DNA from 4 places in the Caballeronia sp. Lep1P3 genome. Region 1 is predicted to be linked to each of the others. Evidence: riboswitches for the same ligand, from Rfam matches in the RefSeq annotation. Region 1 holds a riboswitch; each other region holds the start of a gene.

Evidence for each region. Region 1 has a riboswitch for cobalamin ahead of LDZ27_RS10880 (TonB-dependent receptor domain-containing protein). Riboswitches for the same ligand answer to the same signal wherever they lie in the genome.
Region 2: it holds a riboswitch for cobalamin, as region 1 does, so the genes downstream of both, cobG (precorrin-3B synthase) here and LDZ27_RS10880 (TonB-dependent receptor domain-containing protein) in region 1, are expected to answer to the same signal.
Region 3: it holds a riboswitch for cobalamin, as region 1 does, so the genes downstream of both, LDZ27_RS18150 (cobalamin biosynthesis protein) here and LDZ27_RS10880 (TonB-dependent receptor domain-containing protein) in region 1, are expected to answer to the same signal.
Region 4: it holds a riboswitch for cobalamin, as region 1 does, so the genes downstream of both, LDZ27_RS18175 (CbtB-domain containing protein) here and LDZ27_RS10880 (TonB-dependent receptor domain-containing protein) in region 1, are expected to answer to the same signal.

What each region holds. Positions count from the first base shown of each region.
Region 1 covers NZ_CP084265.1:2,319,841-2,325,811, reverse strand. The annotation lists gene LDZ27_RS10915 (LysR substrate-binding domain-containing protein) at 1-10, shown strand, start outside; gene lgt (prolipoprotein diacylglyceryl transferase) at 47-943, shown strand; gene LDZ27_RS10905 (SIMPL domain-containing protein) at 963-1,631, opposite strand; gene LDZ27_RS10900 (EVE domain-containing protein) at 1,769-2,227, opposite strand; RNA gene ssrS (6S RNA) at 2,311-2,493, opposite strand; gene LDZ27_RS10890 (cell division protein ZapA) at 2,611-2,925, opposite strand; gene LDZ27_RS10885 (ATPase) at 2,922-3,311, opposite strand; cobalamin riboswitch at 3,542-3,839, shown strand; gene LDZ27_RS10880 (TonB-dependent receptor domain-containing protein) at 3,934-5,808, shown strand; gene LDZ27_RS10875 (iron ABC transporter permease) at 5,844-5,971, shown strand, end outside.
Region 2 covers NZ_CP084266.1:773,463-779,433, reverse strand. The annotation lists gene cobJ (precorrin-3B C(17)-methyltransferase) at 1-908, opposite strand, end outside; gene LDZ27_RS18120 (precorrin-2 C(20)-methyltransferase) at 905-1,633, opposite strand; gene LDZ27_RS18115 (precorrin-8X methylmutase) at 1,630-2,256, opposite strand; gene cobG (precorrin-3B synthase) at 2,249-3,511, opposite strand; cobalamin riboswitch at 3,582-3,772, opposite strand; gene cbiE (precorrin-6y C5,15-methyltransferase (decarboxylating) subunit CbiE) at 3,857-5,065, shown strand; gene LDZ27_RS18100 (cobalt-precorrin-5B (C(1))-methyltransferase) at 5,086-5,971, shown strand, end outside.
Region 3 covers NZ_CP084266.1:783,066-789,036, forward strand. The annotation lists gene cobN (cobaltochelatase subunit CobN) at 1-2,549, opposite strand, end outside; gene cobW (cobalamin biosynthesis protein CobW) at 2,555-3,634, opposite strand; cobalamin riboswitch at 3,759-4,010, opposite strand; cobalamin riboswitch at 4,066-4,314, shown strand; gene LDZ27_RS18150 (cobalamin biosynthesis protein) at 4,407-4,766, shown strand; gene cobO (cob(I)yrinic acid a,c-diamide adenosyltransferase) at 4,783-5,385, shown strand; gene LDZ27_RS18160 (cobyrinate a,c-diamide synthase) at 5,390-5,971, shown strand, end outside.
Region 4 covers NZ_CP084266.1:789,148-795,118, reverse strand. The annotation lists gene LDZ27_RS18210 (hypothetical protein) at 1-111, shown strand, start outside; gene ppk2 (polyphosphate kinase 2) at 118-1,014, opposite strand; gene lhpI (bifunctional Delta(1)-pyrroline-2-carboxylate/Delta(1)-piperideine-2-carboxylate reductase) at 1,226-2,164, shown strand; gene LDZ27_RS18195 (hypothetical protein) at 2,251-2,562, shown strand; gene LDZ27_RS18190 (antibiotic biosynthesis monooxygenase) at 2,625-2,939, opposite strand; gene LDZ27_RS18185 (DUF1428 domain-containing protein) at 2,975-3,346, opposite strand; gene LDZ27_RS18180 (histidine phosphatase family protein) at 3,393-3,953, opposite strand; cobalamin riboswitch at 3,965-4,128, shown strand; gene LDZ27_RS18175 (CbtB-domain containing protein) at 4,158-4,397, shown strand; gene LDZ27_RS18170 (CbtA family protein) at 4,407-5,180, shown strand; gene LDZ27_RS18165 (DUF1289 domain-containing protein) at 5,148-5,369, opposite strand; gene LDZ27_RS18160 (cobyrinate a,c-diamide synthase) at 5,366-5,971, opposite strand, start outside.

The sequences.
Region 1 (5,971 bases):
TGCTTTATGATTCGTGCCTGATTCCGCTTTGCTCGATTACTCCAAGATGCTCATACACCCCAATTTTGATCCCGTCGCGATTCATCTCGGACCGCTCGCCGTGCGCTGGTACGGCCTCATGTATCTGGTCGCGTTCGTTTCGGCCATCGTTATCGGACGGCTGCGATTGCGGCTGCCGCATGTCGCCGCGCAAGGCTGGAGCGCGAAGGACATCGACGACATGCTGTTCTACGGCGTGCTCGGCACGATTCTCGGCGGGCGGATCGGCTACGTGCTCTTCTACAAGGCGAGCTATTACGCGGCCCATCCGCTCGATATCTTCAAGGTCTGGGAAGGCGGGATGTCGTTTCACGGCGGCTTTCTCGGCGTGACGCTCGCGATGGTGCTGTTCGCGTATCACCGCAAGCGCACCTGGCTGCAAGTGACGGACTTCGTCGCGCCGATGGTGCCGCTCGGACTCGCGGCGGGGCGGCTTGGCAACTTCATCAACGGAGAATTGTGGGGCCGCGTGACGGACCCGACGAAGCCGTGGGCGATGCTCTTTCAGAACTCAACGAACGACGATGCGATCTGGCTCGCGAAGAATCCGCAGCTCGACGCGCAATGGCATCTCGCGGAGATCTTCCAGCGCTATCACATGCTGCCGCGCCATCCGTCGCAACTCTATGAGATCGCGCTCGAAGGCATCGTGCTCTTCATCGTGATCTGGACGTTCTCGCGCAAGCCGCGTCCGGTCGGCGCCGCGTCCGCGCTCTTTCTGATCGGCTACGGGCTTGCGCGCTTCACGGTGGAATTCGCGCGCGAGCCGGACGATTATCTCGGCCTGCTCGCGCTCGGCCTCTCGATGGGCCAATGGCTTTCGCTGCCGATGATCGTCGCCGGCATCGTCATGATGGTGTGGGCGTACAAGCGGCATCGCCGCGTGACGGCGAACGCCGCCTGAAGGCGCGCGCACTGCGGCATCAGCGCGCCATCTGAACCGAGCCGGACACGTCGACGGCCACGGTCGTCGTGCCGGCTTCGAGCGCCATTGGCGCGGCCATCTTCGCATCGGCGCTCATCGCGCGCGATTGCATCATCATCACTGGGCGCGGCGCGACGCCGCTATGCCCGACGTTCACTTCGCGAATCGCATAGCTGCTGTAGCCGAATGCCTGCGACGCGGCTTGCGCCTGTTTGCGGAACGAATCGATGGCGTTCGCCGAGAGCTTCTGCTCGGCGGCGCGCTGCGCTTCGGGCGACAGCGAGAACGTGACGTTGCCGACCTGCATCGACGCGCTCATCTTGCCCGCCAGCTTGGACGCCGCCGCGAAGTCGTGCGATTCCAGCACGACTTCCGTGCGGCCGCGCCACGCGGAAATCTTGCCGTCGCGGTCCGTCGACGGATACACGGTGAACGAGCCGCTTCGCGCGGTCACGCCATCGACGCCCTTCGCTTCGCGCAATGCGGCGTCCGCGCGCTGATTGAGCGTTGCGGTGAGCGAGGAGGGATCCGCAGCTTCCTGCTCGTAGAAGAGCGTGATGGTGACGACATCCTGCGGCACCTGAGCCGTTGCCTGCGCGGACAGCGACAGCACGCCCGATGGCTGCGGATTGACGATTGCCGTCTGCGCGACGGCTGTGGTTGACATGCTGAGCGCAGCGCCCGACATCGCGAGCGCGAGTGCGGCGGCAATTTTCTTGTTGATCATGGAAGGACTCCGAACGCAAGGCATCGCGTGAATCGCGACGGCATTTAGGCGCTCGCCGCGCGCGTTTGGTTCCGGCCCTACAGAAGGCGTTCGGTAATAAAGCGCCACTCGTCTTCGGTGACGGGCGTGATCGACAGCCTGTTGCCGCGCGCGAGCACGCGCATGCCGGCTAGTTCTTCATGCTCGCGCAGTTCGGCGAGCGGGATGAGCCGCGTCTTCTTGACGAAGCTCACATCGACGAGCAACCAGCGCGGCGTTTCCTGCGTGGACTTGGGGTCGTAGTAGGCGCTCTTCGGGTCGAACTGCGTGGGATCGGGATACGCACCCGAGCACACTTTCGCGATACCCGCGATGCCCGGCTCCGGGCAACTGGAATGATAGAAGAGCACGCCGTCGCCTGCCTGCATCTGGTCGCGCATGAAGTTGCGCGCCTGATAGTTGCGCACGCCGGTCCACGGCAATGTCTTTTTCGGCGCGTGCGCGAGATGATCGATGCTCGCCTCGTCCGGTTCGGACTTCATCAGCCAGTAGCGCATGCTTTTCTTGTGTGCGAAAGGACGATGCAAATGACGACAATGCAAATGAAAACGGCATCGGTAAAAACCGATGCCGTATGGATGAGGTCCCCGCCACAGCCGCTAGGCCGGCATCCTGAACCTGGGTTCAAGATTGGTCGCGGTAAGCAACACTTCGGGTACATCAGACTGAGTGACGCGCGCGCCCGTGCTGCAAGGTTCCGCAACCGTGCCAATGTGACATTGGTTCAAGGAATATATGACCTTGGCGCACTGGGCAGGGAGACCTCACTCTACACCAATCGATGGCCTTGTGCAGCCCCTTGACAGCGATCTCGCGGTATCTTTTTTTGATTGACATCGCGACGCTGATTAGACGAACACATGAGCGTCACTGCGCCTCGTCACTGCACTTCATATTGCGCAATGACCGCGCCGAGTTGCTCGTTCATCGAGTGCATGGTGCGGCGAATTTCCTCCGCGGGGAAGGCCTCGCCATGACGCACGCTTTCCTGCAGCTTCAGCAATTCGGACGCCAGCGAAAGCGCGGCCATCACCGCGATGCGATCCGTGCCGCGCACGTTGCTCGCATTGCGCACCTTGTTCATTTCGGCATCGACGCGCGCGACCGCTTCGCGCAGTGCGCCTTCGGTTTGCGGCGAGCACGCGAGGCGATACGGTTGCCCGAGAATGGATACTTCGATCTGCGTGGTCGTCATGCCTTCTCTCCGTGATGATGCTCGCCGTGCAATTCGGCGGCGTGCGCGTGTTCGTGCTGTGCTTCGCGCGATGCGCCGGCGTCGGCGTTCAGAAGATCGAGCTGGTTGTCGCCTTCGGCCTGATGCCCTTTGCCGCGCGGCAGCTTTTCGAGGATCGCGTTGAGGCGCACTTGCGCGTCGTCGATCTTGGCGGAGAGAGAATCGCGTTCGGCTTGCAGCGTGTCGCGCTCATGACGCATCTGCACGAGTTCGGCCTGGACGCTGGCGAAGTCGGCGCGCAATTGTTCGATTTGTGCTTCGAGCGCGAGACGCGCCTGATGATGGCGCTCGCTGATCTGGATCAGCCGGCCGATATTTCCTGACAGTGATTCGAGTTCGTTGAGCATGTGCTGCGTCCTCTAAAGACCTCGCATTTTAGCGCGCTTCAAACGCGCTTCCGATAAATGTCTCGTTTCGAGACGTAACAGCACGCGATCTTGCGTGCATCGCCATGCATTCGTGTGCGGATTGGGTTCTCGCCGATGACCGGCATGCGAGACGAACGACAAGCGCCGATGCCGCCCGTTGCGCCCGGGCGCCGCATGCGCGCTTTCTTGACGGCCCAAACGCGCGCTCCTACACTTGCCGCACTTTTGGTGCTCGCGCCCGCGTCTCTCGCGGCGCAGTCAAACGGGAAACAGGAAGCGAAGTCCCGCAGAACGGGATGAGCCAACCTGTGCTGCCCCCGCAACGGTAAGCGACCGCAACGCAAGTTGCAAGTCGTCCCATGCGCGTTTTTTCGCGGGCCTCGCGTGCAATCGTTTGACGCGAGGCGCCCTGCAAGAAACGTGTCGATGCCACTGCGCGCTTGTCGCGCGGGAAGGCGGGACGATGCGTCGTCAGCCCGGATACCGGCCAATCGTCCAGCGCGCCATGCCTCGACATCGTTCGGACGCACGGCGCGCGCGTCGCGCACAGACCTCGCGGGGAGCGGGGCACGCGCCAGTCTCCAACGGGAACGCTTCACACATGGTCTTGCCTTCGTCCGGGCTCATTCGCCGCGCGCCGCGCGTCGTTCTTTTGGCCTGTCCATTGCTTCTTGCGCCGAGTGCGCACGCTCAATCCAGCGCTGAATCCAACGCTCAAACCCTCGCGCCCGTCGTCGTGACCGCGACGCGCGGCGCACAGCCGCTCGCCGATGCCATCCCGCAGACGACGCTCTTCGACGAGCAGGATATCGCCGATAGCAGCGCCGACGATGCGCTCGGTCTCATCGCGCTCGCGCCGGGCGTGCAGATCACGCGCAACGGCGGTCCGGGCGCGAACTCGGGCGTGTACATTCGCGGCGCGTCGTCGTCGCAGTCGCTTACGCTCATCGACGGCGTGCGCGTCGAATCGGTCTCGCTCGGCGCGGCGCAGCTTTCGCAATTGATGCTCGACCAGATCGGGCGCGTCGAAGTGGTGAACGGCAACGTGTCGGCGCTGTATGGATCGAACGCCATCGGCGGCGTCGTGCAGATCTTCACGAAAGAGGGCGAGCCGCATCCGCCGCGCTTTCATTTCGAAACCGAATACGGCAGCTATCACACGCAGCGGCAATCGGCGGGCGTCGACGGCGCGCTCGATGCCGATGGCCGCACCACGTTCAGCCTGAACGTATCGCGCGAGAAAACCGACGGCTTTTCCGCGATCGACCCGGCGCTCGCGCCCGGCGCGAATCCGAACGCGAACGGTTATCTCAACGAGAGCGTCGCCGCGACGCTGCGTCATAAATTTAGCGACAAGTGGGACGCGGGCGTGCGCTTCCTGCAGTCGAACGGCGTCGACAGTTTCGACGATGCCTACGGCACACCGACCGACATCAACAAGTCGCATGACCGCGTGCGTTCGGCATCGGTGTTCGCGAACGGCAAGCTGACCGACCGCTGGACGACGCACTTCACCATCGCGCAAGGACAGGACCGCGCGAACATCGAGCAGAACGGCGTCTATACGAGCCGCTTCAATTCTGAGACGCATCAGTATCTGTGGCAGAACGACTTCAGGCTCGCGGATACGCACAAGCTCGTCTTCGGCTACGAGCATCTCGATCAATCGCTCGATTCGGATCAGTTGAGCGCGCCCGACAGACATGTGAACTCGGTGTTCGCGGGCTACGTGGGGCGCTTCGGTCCGAGCGAAGTGCAGGCGAACGTGCGCCGCGACCAGTACTCCGACTTCGGTGGCGCGACCAGCTACTATCTGGGCTACGCCTACGACATCGACGCGCACTGGCGCGCGAGCGCGAGCTACGCGGCGTCGTTCCGCGCGCCGAGCTTCGACGATCTCTACTATCCGTTCAGCGGCAATCCGTCGATTCAGCCGGAGCGCAGTCATTCGGTCGAAGCCGCGTTGCAGTACGCGTCGAACAAAGTGGGCGTCCTGCGCGTGACCGCGTTCCAGACGCGCTATTCGAACCTGATCGACTACGTGTCCGACGGCAGCGGCTTCTATATCGCGCAGAACGTCGGGCGCGCGAAGGTGCAGGGCGTCGAAGGATCGTGGGCGGGGCATCTCGGCGCAACGGACGTGCGTGCGGGCGTGACGTTCCAGAATCCCGTCGACGAGACGAATCACGAGGAACTCACGCGACGCGCGCGGCGTTTCGCGACGCTCGCCGCGCATCGTTCGATCGGGCGCTGGCGCGTGGGCGGCGAGTGGATCGTGAGCGGCGCGCGCAGCGACTACGATTCGACGCTCGCGGGCTATGGCGTCGTCAATCTCTCGGCGCGCTACGACATCACGAAGTCGTGGTACGTGGGCGCGCGCATCGACAATCTGTTCGACCGGAACTATGAACTCGCTTATTCGTACAACACGCCGCGGCGCGGCGCGTATGTCACGCTCGGCTGGCATCCGTCGTGAGCGAAGCCGCTGACGCGCGCCGTCCGCTGAAGGCGATGACCGCGAGCCGCGCCGCGCTGATCTGGCTCGCGCTCGCCGCTGCGACGATCGCCATGCTCGTCGCATCGCTCGCGCTCGGCAGCGTCGCGCTCGCGCCATCGCGCGTGCTTGCTGCGGTCTTTCA
Region 2 (5,971 bases), on a different replicon from region 1:
GTCAGCGTGCCGCGTGCCTGTCCGATGGACTGCGCATCGACGGGCGCATCGGCGATGGTGAGTGCAATGCCGTCGCCATGAAGCACATCATGCTCAGGCGATGCATCGCCGAAGCGTAGCGGTACGTTCAACGCTTTGGCGGCATCCGCGAGCGAATCGCACTGCATGTCGCGCGCAGGCGCAACGAGCGCCGCGAGCGCAAGCGGTGAGAGCCGATGCGCGCGTAACGCAAGATGCACCCGCTCCGTAGTCGAACCGCTTGCGTCCTCGATCCACGCGACGACGCAGCGTGGATGAATCACGAGACTGTGTTCATCGCGCGCGTCATGCGGCGTCACGCGCACGGCGAGACGTGCATCGTTCCCGCGCGGCAAATCGGCTTGGTCGAGCCACGGCGCATGGCCTTCTATGCGCGTTGCTTCGCCTGCCAGCAAGTCGGACACGAAGCGCTTGCCGCGTTCGATGTCCGCGACCGCATAGCCCGGCGGCGGCGCGAGCAGGCATGTGCCGAAACGCAATTCGCCGCTCGTCGTGATGGCGGGCGTAGTATCGAGCGCCGCGCCGATCTCGCGAGCGAGCACGTTCACGCCGCTCATGCCGCCGAGAAGCGGCACGACCGCGCTGCCGTCCTGCGCGACGGCAAGCACGGGAGGCTCCGCGCGTTTGTCGGCAAGACACGGCGCGAGCGCACGGATGACGATACCCGCCGAACACAGCGCGACGACAGGCGTGTTCGCCACGTAAAGCGCGCGTATGTGCGCGCCGAAGTCGTCGTAGGGGACGTCCGCATGGACGCGGCTCGCGAGTCCATGCACGAGCGACCCCGCGTAACGCGCCTGAATGCGTCGCGCGGTGTGCATGGAGCCTTCGCCGAGCGCGACGATGGCCATTGCAGAAACATCGCTCATGCCCGCCATCTTTCCCCCGGCACGACGAGTAGCGAGAAATAGGGCGAAGCCATCGGATCCACTTCATCGAGCGGCACGATGCGTTGATTCGCCATCGTCGCGCGCTCGACATACAACGCGCGCTTGTCGAGGCCGAGTTCGACGAGCACGCGCCGCACCTTCTCGAAGTTGCGCCCGAGTTTCATGACGACCGCCGCATCGCTTGCTTCGAGTTTGTGGCGGAGTTCTTCTTCGGGAAGCACGCCCGACAGCACGCTCAGGCTCTGATTGCGATAGACGAGCGGCGTGCCGAGCACGGATACGCCGCCGAGCATGGAACATACGCCCGGAACCACGAGCGCATCGAAGCGGCCCGCGAGACGATCGTGCAGATACATGTACGAGCCGTAGAAGAACGGATCGCCTTCGCAAATCACGGCGACATCGCGTCCGGCTTCGAGATGATGCGCGATGGCGAGCGCGGCTTCATCGTAGAACCCGCTGATGATCGTCTCGTAGCAAAGCGGCGGTTCGAGCGCTTCGGTCGTGACGGGATAGACGAGCGGCAGGCGCGTTTGCGCGTCCTCCAGATGCGACTCGATGATGCCGAACGCATTGCCTTTCTTGCCCTTCGCGACGAAGTACGCGACGACGGGCACTGCCTTGAGAAGCCGCAGCGCCTTCACGGTGATGAGTTCGGGGTCGCCCGGACCGACGCCGAGACCGTAGAGCCGGCCGCTCATCATTCGGTCTCCGAAGCAAGTGCGTTCACCGCGGCGGCGGCCATTGCGCTGCCGCCACGCCGGCCTAGCAGCGCGACATAAGGCACGCCGCGGCTATCCGCGGCAAGCATCGCTTTGGATTCCGCCGCGCCGATGAACCCGACAGGAAAGCCGAGAATCAGCGCGGGCCGGGGCGCGCCGGCATCGAGCATGTCGAGCAGATGAAAGAGCGCGGTAGGCGCGTTGCCGATCGCGACGATCGCGCCTTCGAGATGCGGCCGCCACAGTTCGAGCGCGGCGGCCGAGCGCGTGTTGCCCATCGCGCGGGCACGTTCGGGCACGGACGGATCGGCGAGCGTGCAGATCACGCGGTTGTCGGCGGGCAGGCGCGCGCGCGTGATGCCTTCCGCGACCATGCGGGCATCGCACAGTATCGGCGCGCCGGCCGCGAGCGCGTTGCGGCCGACATCGCCTGCGCCGGCAGAGAAGCGCAGATCGTCGACGATATCGACCATGCCGCATGCATGGATCAGTCGTACGGCGAGCTTTTCGAGGTCGCCTGGAATGGCGCGCAAGTCGGCTTCGGTGCGGATCGTCGCGAACGATTCACGATAGATCTGCGCGCCGTCGCGTAGGTAGTCAAGCATCGGCATGGCTCCGGGCGAGCCATTCGGCCGCCTCTTCGATGGATAAATTGCGTGCGGCGATGCGCGCGTCCACATGCAGGTCATAGCGCGCATGCGACACCGCCATCATCGTGACGGGGACCGGATGCGCCGCCGCGCACGAGCGTTCGCACCCGCTCAGGTGCACGTCGACGGGAGCGCGCAGCAGCGTGGCGAGGCGGTGTGCATCGGCTTTGGTATCGGCATGGCTTCTTGCGCAGCCAGTCGAGCCGCTGCACGCGATCATGCGCGCAAGCGGCGCGTTCGCATCGGTGACGAGACCGAGCGCATCGAGACGCTCGATCACATACCGCGTGCGGCTTTCCGCGACATCCGGCAGCAGCACGCCTTGCCACGGCGTCATCACGAGACGGCCTTGCGCGTGCGCGGAGGCGAGATCGGCGAGGGCGTCGAGCGTGGCGGCGTCGAGGCGTCCCAATGGCGGTTGCGCGCCCACATACCATGCGGCGCGGTCGGGCATCGGATGCGCGCCGAAGCGCAACGAGGCATCGGCGGGGGCGCGTCGCCAGTCGCTGCGGACTGCGTCGAATGATAAGGAATCCACAATAAGAGGCAAGCCGATGCGCGCGATCAGCGCCCGCATCCTGTGCTCTTCATTCGATGCGCGAGCAAGAAACGCATGCAGCGCGGACAGCACGAACGCGACCACATCATCGCGCGCGACGCTGCCGAGCGCCGGCGCATCGCCGATGCGATGCGGCACCGTTCCTCCCAGACCGAACGCATAGCGCGATCCGTCGTCCGTTGCGCTCAGCCACACGTCGTGAGGATGATCGAGCATCGCGAGCCGTTCGCCGCCGTCGAGCTGCAGCGCGAATTTGGGCGACAGCGCGTGCAACGCGGGATCCCGCTGCATCGCGCCGACGATGGCGTCGCAAAGCGCGCGCGTAGCGTCGCTTGCGAGCGGACTCAGCATCACGTTGCGCAGATCGTCGCCGCCTTGCGCTTGCGGGCCGAGCCCGGCGTCGAGCGCGATGCCGACGAGCCGCGCGTGCGCGTCGTCGTGGATGCCGCGCAATTGCAGGTTCGCGCGATTCGTAATGTCGATGATGCCGCTGCCGCAGCACATGGCCGCGTGCGCAAGCGCATGCGCCGCGTCCGCGCGAAGCTCGCCGCCCGCGAGACGCAGGCGCGCGAGCCCGCCGTCGCGCGCCTGCACGACGCGCATGAGGCCGGGACAAGCCGATGGCCGCGATGTCGGAAAAGAAGCGTTCAAAAGCGTGACCGGTGCGTTTCGCGCGTGCGCCGACCGGTACACCCCGCCCGGTCGGCGTCGCGCGAATAATGCATTGAGACGTGGAGTCGGCAGGTCTCTTGGCTGGCAGGTCGCCGCCCGCGCCGGCCTTCCCGGTATAAACCAGTCGCAGTGGAGCGCGGACTCGCTGCGTACAATTGCGGGGGCAGCCACAGTTTCGCTGTGTTCCCTGTTAGGCCCTGAGGATCGCTCCCTTCGGGCACCGACGGACCGGGTTATTATGCCCGCTTTTATCGACCATCAGACCGCTTCGCGCATGGGGTTTTCGCATCCGGCGCGCGGCGAAACGCAAGGAGGGCACCGCGCATGTCGACCTGGCTGACCGTGGTAGGCATCGGCGAGGACGGCTGGCATGGCTTGAGCCGCGAGGCGCGGCGCGCGCTCATGCGGGCCGCGTCCATTCACGGCGGCGAGCGTCATCTCGCGTTCCTGCCTGCACGCATCGCTGCACGGCGCATCGCGTGGCCAAGCCCGTTTTCGCTCGATGCCGTGCTTGCCGAGCGCACGAGCGGCGCGCAGGCGTGCGTGCTCGCGAGCGGCGACCCGATGTTCTTCGGCGTCGGCGCGACGCTCGCACGCGAGCTTTCTCCCGACGAGATGCGCGTGATTCCGGCGGCATCGTCGCTGTCGCTCGCGGCGGCGCGGCTGCACTGGGCGTTACAGGATGCGCGATGCGTGTCGCTCGTCGGACGTCCGGTCGCCTCGCTGCTCGCGCATGCCTTTCGCGGCGAGCGTCTTCTCGTGCTGAGCGCGGACGGCGCGACGCCCGCCGCCATCGCCGCGCTTTTGACGGCGCACGGCTTCGGCGCGAGCCGCATGACCGTGTTCGAACATCTGGGCGGCGCGAACGAGCGACGCATCGACGAACGCGCCGATGACTGGCGCGAGCCGCTCGTGGCCGCGCTTAATCTCGTCGCCATCGAATGCCGCACGCATGCGGGGCACGCGGGTCCGCCGCTCACGCCGGGCTTGCCCGACGACATGTACCGGCACGACGGCCAGCTCACCAAGCGCGATGTGCGCGCCATCACGCTCGCGCGCCTTGCGCCGCAGCCCGGCGAACTGCTTTGGGACGTGGGCGCGGGGTGCGGCTCGATCGGCATCGAATGGATGCGCGCGCATCCGTCTTGCCGCGCGATTGCGATCGAAGCGAACGAAACGCGGCAGCGTCTCATCGAACATAATCGCGATGCGCTCGGCGTGCCCGCGCTCAGGCTCGTGAAGGGCGAAGCGCCGGGCGCGCTCGACGGCCTTGCCGCGCCCGATGCCGTGTTCGTCGGCGGCGGCGTGACGGCGGCGGGCGTGCTCGACGCATGCTGGACGCGGCTGCGTCAGGGCGGCCGGCTGATCGCCAATGCCGTCACGCTGCAGGGCGAGGCCGTGCTCGTCGACTGGCACGCACGGCACGGCGGCGAACTGACGCGCATCGCCCTCGCGCATGCGGAGCCGCTCGGCAGCTTCGATACGTGGCGGCAAGCGTTGCCGATCACGCTGCTCGTATCGAGGAAGGGCTGATCGCCCGAATGCTGCGCGCCATGCGTGACGAGACTCCCGAACAATCCGCGCCGCTCAGAAGCGGCTACACCACCGGAAGCTGCGCGACCGCGACGAGCCTCGCCGCCGCGCGCCTGCTGCTGACCGGCGAGGCGAGCGAGCGCGCCGAGATCGCGCTGCCGAAGGGCCAGCGCGTCACGATGAAGCTCGAGTATTGCCGCGTCGTTTCAAGCGCGGGCGACGAAGCCGAAGCCGGCGTCATCAAGGATGCCGGCGACGATCCCGACGTCACGCACGGCGCGCTCGTTTTCGCGCGCGTGCGTTTGTCCGCCGCTGTTGGCGTGCGCTTTCATGCTGGGCCGGGCGTCGGCACGGTCACACGCGCGGGCCTCGCGCTCGCCATCGGCGAGCCGGCCATCAACCCCGTCCCGCGCCAGATGATGACCGCGCATCTCGATGCGCTCGCGGCCAGCGCCGGCTACGCGGGCGGCTTCGACGTGAGTATCGGCGTCGTCAACGGCGCGGCGCTTGCGCAGAAGACGATGAACCCGCGCCTCGGCATCGTCGGCGGCTTGTCGATTCTGGGGACGACGGGCATCGTCAGGCCGTTTTCGTGCTCGGCGTATATCGCGTCGATTCATCAGGGCATCGATGTCGCGCGCGCGAACGGTGTGCGCCATATCGCGGCGTGCACCGGCAATCAGAGCGAAGACGCGATGCGCGCGCGTTACGGGCTGCCGGACATGGCGCTGATCGAAATGGGCGATTTCGCCGGCGCCGTGCTCAAGCATCTGCGGCGCGCGCCCGTCGAAAAGCTGAGTCTGTGCGGCGGGTTCGGCAAGCTCAGCAAGCTCGCGGCGGGGCATATGGATCTGCATAGCCGCACGTCGAGCATCGATTTGCCGCTGCTTGCGCAATGGGCGGCGG
Region 3 (5,971 bases), on a different replicon from region 1:
TCGGGCCTGCCGCGCGATGGCGAACCGCTCGGTCCAGGCGGCACGAAGCGACCTTCGAGTCCGCGCTTCAACTGCATCGACTCTTGCGGGCCGCATGCGTCGAGGCGCGCAAGAACATCGTTACGCAAGCGCTGCAGCACGAGCGCAGTACGCGGGCCGGGCGTATCCGCATTGCCCGCTATGATCTGCGCTGCAAGCGCTTCGAGCCGCTCGCGCGTGTCGCCATGATGACGCCACGGCCCGTCGATGGCGGCTTCCAGTACTTGCGGGCGCGGGCCGTTCCATGTTGCGGACCAGTCGGCATCGAGCGGATCGAAGGCATCGCCGAGTTCCAGATCACGCGCAAGCGCCGCGATGAGACTCGCGTTCGCACCCTGCCCGTCGCCTGTCGGAAAGCGTCCGAGCGCGAGCAGCGTATCGCGGCGCTGCGCGCCTTGCGGCGATACGCCGAATATGTGAAGCCCGTCGCGTATCTGCGCTTCCTTGAGCTCGCAGAGATATGCATCGGCGCGCGTGAGCAACGCGTCTTCGCCAGCCGCATCGCGCGGCGCGGCGAAGCCGAGTTCTTCGTGCAGCCTGTTTTCGACGATGCTCGCGAGGATCGACTTGCGCAGCAGCTTCGCGCGGCGATGATCGACCATCAATGCTTCGTAGTACTCGTCAACCTGACGCTCCAGATCCTGCAATGGCCCGTAGTTCTCCGCGCGCGTGAGCGGCGGCATCAGATGATCGATGATGACCGCCTGTGCCCGCCGCTTCGCCTGACTGCCCTCGCCCGGATCGTTGACGATGAACGGATAGAGATGCGGCATCGGACCGAGAATGAGATCGGGCCAGCATGAGGCCGATAGCGCGACGCTCTTTCCCGGCAGCCATTCGAGGTTGCCGTGCTTGCCGACATGCACGAGCGCATCGGCATTGAAGCGCTTGCGCAGCCAGATGTAGAACGCGAGATACGAATGCGGCGGCACGAGTTCGGCGTCGTGATAGCTCGCGTAGTCGTTGCGCTCGCGCGAACGCGACGGCTGAATGCCGACGAACACCTGACCACAACGCAAGCCCGCGATCATGAACCGGCCGCGTCTCACCGTTGGGTCTTGCTCGGGCGCGCCCCATGTTTTTTCGAGCGCGGCGCGCGCGTCCGCAGGCAGCGTTCGATACGCGTCGAGATATTCGTCGAGCGACAGGCTCTGAAGCGCAGGCCGCAGATCGCGCACCACGGGATCGTTCGTCACGCCCTGCGTGAGCGCGGCGATGAGCGCATCGCCATGCGGCGGAATATCGCCTGTCCGATAGCCCTCGCTCGCGAGCATCGACAAGATGCCGACCGCCGATGCGGGCGTGTCGAGTCCCACGCCATTGCCAATGCGCCCTTCGCTTGCCGGATAGTTCGCGAGCACGAGCGCGATGCGCTTGTCCGCGTTGGGCGTATGCCGCAGCGCGCACCAGCGCCGGCTCAGTTGAGCGACGAAGCTCACGCGCTCGGCATCGGCCTGATAGCGCACGACGTCCACCTGCGTATGCACACAGCGATACGCGAGGCCTTTGAAACTCACTGCGCGCGTGATGATGCGGCCATCGACTTCGGGCAACGCGACATGCATCGCGACATCGCGCGAATTGAGGCCGTGATTGTCCTTCTCCCAGTCATCGCGATTACCGCCGCTCAGAATGACTTGCAGCACGGGCGCGTCGCCCGCGACTTCGAATGCCTCGCTTTCGCCGATCACGCCCGCAGCGAACGCCGTCGTGTTCAGCACGAGCGACGCGCGATGCTGGGCGCACAGTCGCTCGACCACTTCGCGGCTCACGCTGTCCTTCAGCGACGAAATCGCGACGGGCAGTGGATTCAGGCCTTCTTTTTCGAGTGATTCGATGATCGCGTCGAACACCGCCGTATTACCGGACTGCAAATGCGCGCGATAAAACAGGACCGCGACGACGGGCGCACCCTCGGTCCAACGCGCGCGCCAGTCGTCGATGACTGCGATCTCGCGCTCGGGGTGATAGATCGCGACGGCAGGAAGCGGGCCTGGCGGTTGCGGCTCGCGTCCGAAGCCGAATGCGCGATGACCGATCGCGCGCAAGAACTCTTCCGCATTGCGCGCGCCGCCTTCGCGCAAATAGCGCGACAGTGCGCGGCAAAACGCGGCATCAACCGTGCTCTTGCTGATGAGATTCGGGTCTTCGGTGAGATCGCCCGAGAACATGGCGAGCAATTGATTCTCGCTTCTTGCAAGCGATACAAGACGTTCGATGCCGTAAGGCCAATACGATTCGCCGCCAAGATGATCGACGATCACGACCTTCGCATGACGCAGCACATCGTCGATATAGAAGTCGACGGACGCTGGCTGACGCAGAAAGGACTGGTTCACGAGCCGCACTTCCGGGAAGCCCGCTTCCAGGCGCGGAAACACGCTTGCAAGCAGCGCGAGCGTGGTGTCGGCGGAACTGAGTATGACAATCGGCGCGCGCGTCTGATCGATTCGTATGACGCCCGCAGCGTCATCGACGAAACGGCCCGGTGTGGTGCGTAGCAGATGCATTGCGCTTAAGCCTGCGCGAGCGCGTTGGCAAGCGCTGCGTCGAATGCGGCCTGCAGCGTTTGCGTATCGAGTCCCTCGCCGATCAGCACGAAGCGGCTTTCTGCCTCGCCTTGGCGCCAACGCCTGTCGAAATAGCTGTCGAAGCGCCGTCCCACGCCCTGCACGACGAGGCGCATGGCCGCGCCCGGCAGCGCGGCGAACCCTTTCACGCGATAGATCGTGTGGTGCTCGACGAGCGTATGCAATGCGGCAATCGCTTGCTCGCGCGATTCGATATGCGCTGCAACGACGACCGAATCGAACTCGTCGTGATGATGATCCGCGTGGCCTTCATCGTCCGCGGAACCGTGATGATCCTGCCGCAAATGAATGGTCTCTTCCGACGCCGATTGCAGGCCGAGCAACGCATGGACGTCGAGCTTGCCCATTTGCGCGGGGACGATCTTCACTTCGGGCGGAATCTCCGGACGCACGAGCGCTTCGACCGATCGCCACGCGTCTTCATTCATCAGGTCCATCTTGTTGACGATGACGAGGTCTGCCGAGGCAAGCTGATCCTCGAATAACTCGTGCAGCGGCGATTCGTGATCCAGATTCGGATCGGCCCTGCGCTGCGCATCGACGGCTTGCGGGTTCGCGGCGAACTGTCCGCTCGCGGCGGCGGGACCATCGACCACGGTGATGACCGCATCGACGGTGAACGCATTCTTGATGGACGGCCAGTTGAACGCCTGCACGAGCGGCTTGGGCAAGGCAAGGCCCGACGTTTCGATGAGGACGTGATCGATGCGCTCGCGCCGTTCGAGCAACTGCTCCATCACCGGATAGAACGCCTCCTGCACCGTGCAGCACAGGCACCCGTTTGCAAGCTCATACAGATTGCGGTCCGACGATGCCGCTTCGTCGTCGCAGCCGATGCCGCAGCCCTTGAGGATTTCGCCATCGATGCCGAGCTCGCCGAACTCGTTGACGATTACAGCGAGACGCAAGCCTTGCGCGTTCGCGAGGATATGACGCATGAGGGTTGTCTTGCCGCTGCCGAGAAAGCCTGTCACCACCGTGACGGGAATCTTGCGGGTTTGCATCGTAGCTCCGTGGCTCATGTATGCGTGCGCCGTGCATCGCGCGATGAGTGAATCGCAAGCGAACGACCGGACTGGAATTGCGCACGACTTAGTGGATCGTGGTCCGTGCCGCCTCCCCGCGGCATCGGGCCCTGCGTAGTTTGGCCGGTATCCGGGCTGGCGACATCATTGCGCGGCCTTCCTGCCGTATGACCGACAGTGGCGCGGTGCGTAATGCGCGGCATTCGATGCGTGAATGCCGCTAGTCGCTTACCGTTGCGGGGGCAGCGCAGGTTGGCGTTCGTCCGTTCGCATGAACACGCGAGACGCTTCCTGCTTCCCGTTTGACTGCGCGCGAAAGACATCGCGCGCGAGCACCAAAACTGCGTGGAAGTCTAGGCTGCGCGTGAACGAGCGTCAAGAAAGCCGATACCGATATAAGGTGCATGTGTTATCTTTTGCCCGCGTCTGGTGCTCGCGCGTTCACACGCAACGCGCAGTTAAACGGGAAACAGGAAGCCGCCTCTTCAGTTCGCGAAGAACGCGCGCCAGCCTGTGCTGTCCCCGCAACGGTACGCGACTGGCGGCACGCATCGTTGCGATGCCGCGCATCGTGCTTCACGCCACTGCCGGTCATCAGGCGGGAAGGCCGCGCGATGAAGTCGCAAGCCCGGATACCGGCCAGCGCAGGGGACGAAACGCAAAGCATGCAACACCGCATGCGTTTCGCCGAACGCCGCGCATCCGCGAGGGACGCATGCACGGCGCCAAGCTTCTCGTTCAGTGCAAATCAATGGAGTCTCATCGCGCGCGGCCGCCTGGACTTGCAGTCGGCATCGGCTGCAAACGCGGCGTGAGCGCCGAAGCGATAGAAACGGCCGTGCACATCGCGCTTCGATCTTCAGGGCTTGCGTTCGCGGATATCGCGTGCGTCGCGAGCATCGACATCAAGCAGGATGAAGCGGGCTTGCGCGCGTTTTGCGAGCGTCATCGCCTGCCCTTGAGTTTCTATGGCGCCGACGACATCGCCCCCACTCTGCTCGATGGCGTATGCGAGCCTTGCGCGCTGCTCGCAAGCGATGGCGGGCGGTTAGCCGTGCGCAAGACGATCGCGGGCGGCGTCACGGTCGCCATTGCAGTGAACGAAGCATGAACGACACGAAAAGCCCATGAAAACCGATACCGAATCGCATCTGCGCATGACGCAGCGTCGCAAGGAAGGCCACGAGAAGAAGCAGGCCGCCGCCGATCACGAGAAGGGCTTGCTGATCGTCAATACGGGCAACGGCAAGGGCAAGACCACAGCCGCGTTCGGCATGGCCGTGCGCGTGCTCGGCCACGGCATGAAGCTCGGCGTCGTGCAGTTCATCAAGGGCGCGCTGCATACGTCCGAACGCGATGTCCTGAGCGCGATGGCGAAGTGCGATTTCGTCACGATGGGCGACGGCTATACGTGGAATACGCAGAACCGCGAAGCCGACATGGCGACCGCGCGCAAGGGCTGGAGCGAAGCGCGTCGCATGATAGAAAGCGGCGCGTATCAGATGGTCGTGCTTGATGAACTCAACACGGTCCTCAAATACGACTATCTGCCGCTAGACGAAGTGCTCGATGTGCTGAAGGCGCGCCCCGCGATGCTGCATGTGGTCGTTACGGGCCGTCATGCGCCGGATGCGCTCGTCGAGTTGGCCGACCTCGTCACCGAGATGCGGCTCGTGAAACATCCCTATCGCGAGCAAGGCGTGAAGGCGCAACGCGGCGTCGAGTTCTGACACGATGCCTGACTGTCCCGCACTTTTCATCGGCGCGAGCGCGTCGCATCAAGGCAAGACGACGGTAACGGCCGCGCTCGCTCGCCATCACACGCGGCAGGGCCGGCGCGTGCGCGTCTTCAAGACCGGGCCGGATTTTCTCGACCCGATGATTCTCGAACGCGCATGCGGATCGCCCGTCTATTCGCTGCATCTTTCGATGGTGGGCCTCGATGCATGCCGCGCGTTGCTTGCAAAGGCCGCGCGCGATGCGGACCGGATCCTGATCGAAGGCGTCATGGGCCTTTTCGATGGCACGCCCAGCAGCGCGGATCTTGCCGCCGCGTTCAACGTGCCCGTGCTCGCCGTGATCGGCGCGCATGGCATGGCGCAAACCTTCGGCGCAGTGGCATTCGGGCTTGCGCGTTATCGCGCGGATGTTCCGTTTCATGGCGTGCTCGCTAATCGCGTTGCCTCGCCGCGTCATGCCGACATGCTCGCGCAAGCCATTCCCGAAGGCATTCGCTATTGCGGACATCTTTCGAATGCAGACGATATGACGCTGCCGGAGCGGCATCTCGGCATCACACAGGCACAGGAGATCGCG
Region 4 (5,971 bases), on a different replicon from region 1:
GTCATGCTGCTCAAGAGCACGCAGCATGCTTATCGATTCATCGCGCGTCATTCGGTGGTGCGTCAGCATGACGGCGAGACGATCACGCGCATCGCCTGCCGTCACTGCTGAAACGATTCAGTAAACCTCGGGGACGTACATCGATTCCGGCACAGGCTGGCGCAGGTAATCCGGATTGAATACGCGCTCGGGCAAGTCGATCGGGGAATGCTCGACCTCGTGATACGGCACCTGACTCAACAGGTGATGAATGCAATTCAAACGGGCGCGTTTCTTGTCGACGGCCTGCACCACCCACCACGGCGCTTCGGGAATATGCGAGCGCTGCAGCATCACTTCCTTGGCAGCCGTGTACGCTTCCCAGCGCCGGCGGCTCTCCAGGTCCATCGGACTTAGCTTCCACTGCTTGAGCGGATCTTCGATGCGCGCTTCGAAGCGCACTTCCTGTTCGTCGTCGGTAATGGAGAACCAGTACTTGATGATCTGAATGCCGCTGCGCACGAGCATCTTCTCGAACTCGGGAACCGAGCGAAAGAATTCTTCATACTCTTCGTCAGTACAGAAGTGCATGACGCGCTCGACGCCCGCGCGGTTATACCAGCTTCGATCAAATAGCACGATCTCGCCGCCCGCCGGCAGATGCGATACATAGCGCTGGAAATACCACTGCGTGCGCTCGCGATTGTTCGGTGCCGGCAGAGCGGCCACGCGACAAACGCGCGGATTGAGCCGCTGCGTGATGCGCTTGATGGCACCGCCTTTTCCAGCGGCATCTCGCCCTTCGAAGATCACGACGAGGCGGTGCCCCGTATGCACCACCCAGTCCTGCAGCTTGACGAGTTCGCCTTGCAGGCGGAACAGCTCGCGAAAATAGGTCTTGCGAAGCTGACGCTCTTCATCGGAGAAGGCCGCTTCGCCGTCGAGAAAGCGGTCGTCGATCTCCATCTCGAACTCTTCGTCATAGCTGTCGATCAGGTCGGCGTGAAAGCGGCGCTGCTTGTCCGTCGTGGTCATGAGGTGCTCCGTAAGCATGCTGTCGTTGTGCGCGGCACGGAACGGTCGATTATGACGATTTCATGTTGCAGTCATATGACTCGGCCGATGCGTTCGATTGTAGAAAGCCGCGCGCTTTATGACACGCGGGCTGCCGCCTTTAGAATGATCGGGCTTTTCAATGGCATCCCGATGGCATCCGACGGCACTTACTCAAAGAGGCGATTCAACGATGACCGACACCTCCGCCGCAATTCCCGCATTCGATGCAGCGCAAACAGCGCGCCTTCTGCCATACGACCGCCTCGTCGACACGCTCGCTGCGACGATGCTCGACTATGCGGCGGGCCGCATCGCCAGTCCCGAGCGCCTCGTCGTGCCGCTTGCCGAGGGCGGCGTGATGTTGTCGATGCCCGCGACCGCCGAGGATATCGCGATGCACAAGCTCGTCAACGTTTGCCCCGGCAATAGTGCGCGCGCCTTGCCGACGATACACGGGCAAGTCACTGCATTCGATGCCGCCACGGGCGTGCCGCAATTCATGCTCGACGGACCGACCGTGACAGGCCGCCGCACGGCAGCGGTATCGATGCTTGCAATTCGCACGCTCGCTTCGATGCCGCCGCGAGAAGTGCTCGTCATCGGCACCGGCAAGCAGGCTGCATCGCATGTGGAGGCGTTGGCGAGCGTGTATCCGGATGCGCGCGTTTTCGTGCTCGGCTCGCGTGAAGGCAGCGCAAGCGCATTCTGTGCGAAGCACGCCGGTCTCTCGCCTAACATCGCGCCGCTTCATAGCGCATCCATTCCCGAATCGGTCGATGTCGTGATCGCCGCGACGACGAGCAAAACGCCTGTTTATACGCTGCCGGCAAGCGCCGCGCGGCTCGTGATCGGCGTGGGCGCATTCACGGCTGAGGCCGCCGAAATCGCCGCTTCGACTATTCACGCAAGCGAGCTTTATGTCGACGATGCCGCAGGCGCGCGTCACGAAGCAGGCGACTTCATTCTCGCGGGCGTCGACTGGAACGCGGTTCGGCCGCTTGCGGAAGCGCTCGCATCGAGCGAGCGCCCTGGGCGGCCGGTCGTGTTCAAGTCGGTCGGATGCGCGGCGTGGGATCTCGCTGCGTGTCGCGTGGCGAAGGCTTTGTTGTCGGACAAAAAGACAGCTTGATGACAGCGTGGAACGGTCTTTGCTGCATGCTTGTTCAATGACGTTTGCGCGTCGGCGCTCGAGCATTTCAGCGAATGAAGAGACCAATGAATAGTCGAAACGACACTGACCGGGCTGCGTGGGCCCATGTACGCGGCAAGGCCTACGACGGCGGCGCCGGCGACAGGGCGCATGTCGCCCAAGGACGCACTGCACCGCCTGCGGCCTACTTCATCTCCGTTCTGGAACTGGCGACGGGAGAGAAGCTAGGCAACGACGAGCGCGCGCGCGCCGTCGCGATGCTCGAGAGCGAGTTCGGCGCGGGAAGGCCGCGCACGCTCAAGGAAGCGGTGCGAATCTGCGCGGCGGCCATCGATTCTTCAACGTTGCAGCGCATGGCGCGCGGAGCGAAGGCTTAATCGTCTCCTTAAAAAAGTCCTTCGATGAGCGCGTTTTTTCATACGCGTGTAAAAGAAGCGCGCTATTTCACCGTTTGAATCACTTCGAAGCCTTCGAATTCGGGGTGGCCAAGATAAAGCCGACGCGTCTCGCCGCCTGCATTGCGATGCGCGGCGCGAAACGCGTCCGAACGCGTCCAGTCCTCGAACGCCGCCTGATTCGCCCAGACTGTGTGGCTCGAATAGAGGACGTAGTCGTCCTTGACTGGCCCCTTTAGCAAGTGAAACTCGACAAAGCCGGGCACATCCTTGAGATGCGTGTCGCGGCTCGTCCACAAGCGTTCGAATTCCGCTTCCGCACCGGGCACGATTCTGAAACGATTCATGGCGATATACATGTCGCTATTTTCCTTTTGGGCAAGCGCTAAAAAGCCTAGCCGCGCCCGAGTTCGACGATCGTCTCAAAGCCGCCAAAGAACATGCGCCGGGCGTCGAAAGGCGGCTCTTCCTTTTCCATCATGGCCTTCAGACGCGGGTCGTTCATGACCTTTGCGTTGACCGTGTCGCGAGCTTCGCGCGATTCATAACGTATCCACGAAAACGCGACCGTCTCGCCTTCCTGCAATTGCACGCTTTGCGGAAACGATGTGAGCTGGCCGGGCTTGACGTCATCCGCGATGGTTTCCACGAACTGCAGCGCGCCATGTTCCAGCCAGATTTTTCCCGCTTCCTCGGCCATCGCGCGATAGGCATCGATCCTGTCTAAGCGCACCGGTACCACGAAACCGTCCACATAGTGCGTCATGAGCGTCTCCTTTAAGAAAGCTGCAATCGTTCGAGTGCGCGGCGGCCTATGAAGTTTCTTGCACGCGCCAGCCTTCGCGCACTGCGTCATAGTCGAGCGTAATCGATGATAACGGTGCGAAATCCACCGAGCGAATAGACGCGAGTGGTTCGCCGCGCACATGCGCGAGCGCGACCTTGAGCACGATCGCATGCGTCACCACGATGCAACATTCGCACGAAGCCTCGCGCGCAAGACGCGCAAGCGCTTGAGTGACACGTTGCGCCAGCATCGCGATGCTCTCGCCGCCATGCGGCCTTGCATCGACGTTCGAGAGCCACGCAGCGACGCCTTGCGGGTCCGATTCGGCCATGTCGCGTATCGAGTGCCCGCGCCAGCGCCCGTAGTCGATGTCGCCGAAAGCCGGATCGATGTCGAATGAATGCGTGATCCATGAGGCCGTTGCGCGCGCCGCAGCCGCGGGACTGGCAATGACACGTTCATCGCACCGTGCACGAAGATGCGCGAGCGTAGCGCGTTCGTCGCGTGCAACGGCATCGTCGGGAGAAGGAAAGCGCGCGGCTCTCATCGCATGCGTGGCGGCGTGGCACAGCAGAATGAATTTCAAAGCAAACTCGCATAGAGCGATTTCGTTGCTGTACTTTGCCGGCATTCATCATAGAATGGCAAGCTTGCAATGCGAGGAAGCCGGTGCAAACCCGGCACGGTCGCGCCACTGTAAGCGGTTCGTCGTCAATGACACGGCCCGCGAGTCAGACCCCGCTGCAAGCTCTTCGTCTATCGGGACGCGCTTTTCCCCTGGAGAAATTCAATGAACGCTTCTTCTCACGCGCCGGTCTATTCCGCTGCTTCCGCTTCGCCTTCGCTCGATGCGCCGGTTCCCATTCCGGTGCGCGAAGTCTTGCCCTGGGCCGTGTTTATCGGCCTCATTCTGCTGATCGCGATCTATTTCGTCGGCGCGGAACAAGGCGCCACGTCGATCTTCTCGGGTATGTACGTGCACGAGTTCGTCCACGATGGCCGGCATCTGCTCGGCTTTCCCTGCCACTGAGGACGCGCCATGATTCGCAGTTTGCTCATACGCGGCATGATCGCGGGACTCGTCGCGGGCCTGCTCGGATTCGGCTTTGCAAGGACGTTTGGTGAGCCGGCCGTTGCGCGCGCCATTGCGTTCGAGGAAAAGCACGAACACGCGCATGATGATGATAAAAGCGCGGCCAATGCGCACGATCATGATGGCGACGAAGAACTCGTGAGCCGCGATACGCAGGCAGGACTCGGTCTTTTCACCGGCGTCGCGGTATTCGGCACCGCGCTTGGCGGCATCTTCTCACTCGTCTTTGCGTTCGCCTATGGGCGGCTTGGCGCATTGCATGCACGCGGCACATCGGCCTTGCTCGCGACGTTGGGCTTCGTGAGCGTCGCCATCGTGCCCCTCATCAAATATCCGCCTAATCCGCCCGCCATCGGGAACCCCGAGACCATCGGGCCGCGCACCGCATTGTTCTTTGGCATGTTGGCGATTTCGGTCGCGGCGGCGGTCTTCGCCGTATGGCTGCAAAGGCGGTTGCATGCGCGTCACGGCAACTGGAACGCGACGATCATCGCGGGCGCTTCATATGTTGCATTGATAGCGGTTGCGCAGATCGCGTTGCCGCGCGTCGATGAAGTGCCCGCCGATTTCTCCGCGTCTTTGCTGTGGCAATTTCGCGTCGTGGCAGTCGGCATTCAGGTGATCGTATGGACGACGCTCGGGCTTCTGTTCGGCGCACTGGCAGCGCGTGAAGTCGAGCGGCCCGCGCTAGCGCAACGTCGCGGCTTGTCTGCCGGGTAATGCATCGAGCAGCGCGAGCTTCGCGGCATCGTCCATCTGTCGGAACTGCTTGATCTCTTCGCGGCTTCGGAAGCATCCCGCGCACAGGCCGTGCGCGGGATCGAGCTTGCATACGCCGGTGCACGGCGAGCCGATAGGTTGCTGCGCTTTTGCGCGTTCGATGGTGAAGGCGAGGTCGATGATCGTCATAGCGGTTCGCCGCGAAAGAGGGCTGCGGCTGCCGCCGGATTCGACGGCCAGTAAGCGTGCATATAAGTGGCTGTGATCTTGCCTTGCCGATAAAGCGCTTCGCCTTCGGTATGCGTGGTCGCGTGCCTGGCGATGAGCATCGGCTGCATCGTCGTTTCCAGCGTGGAATAGTGGAACGTGTGACCCATGAGCGGGCCGTGCGATGAATCGAGCCGCTGCATCGCGAGACGCGCGAGACGCCGCTGCATCGATGCGTTGCCGGGCAGCATCCCAAGCATGCCATGGCGCACGCCTTCCACATCGATGAGCGAATCGAGGAGATAGAGCATGCCTCCGCATTCCGCCACGACAACGCGTTCGTTCGCGACATGCATGGCAATCGATGCCCGCGTGCGCGCGTTCGATGCGAGCGTCGCCGCGTGCAGTTCCGGATAACCGCCGGGAAGATAGAGCGCGTCGGCGTCGGCGGGAACGGGTTCATCGGCAAGCGGCGAGAAGGTGCTGATGCGTGCGCCCAGCGTTCTCAGCAAATCGACGTTGGCGGGATAGATGAACGAGAACGCGGCATCGCGCGCGATAGCGATATGCAGCCCATTGAGCAG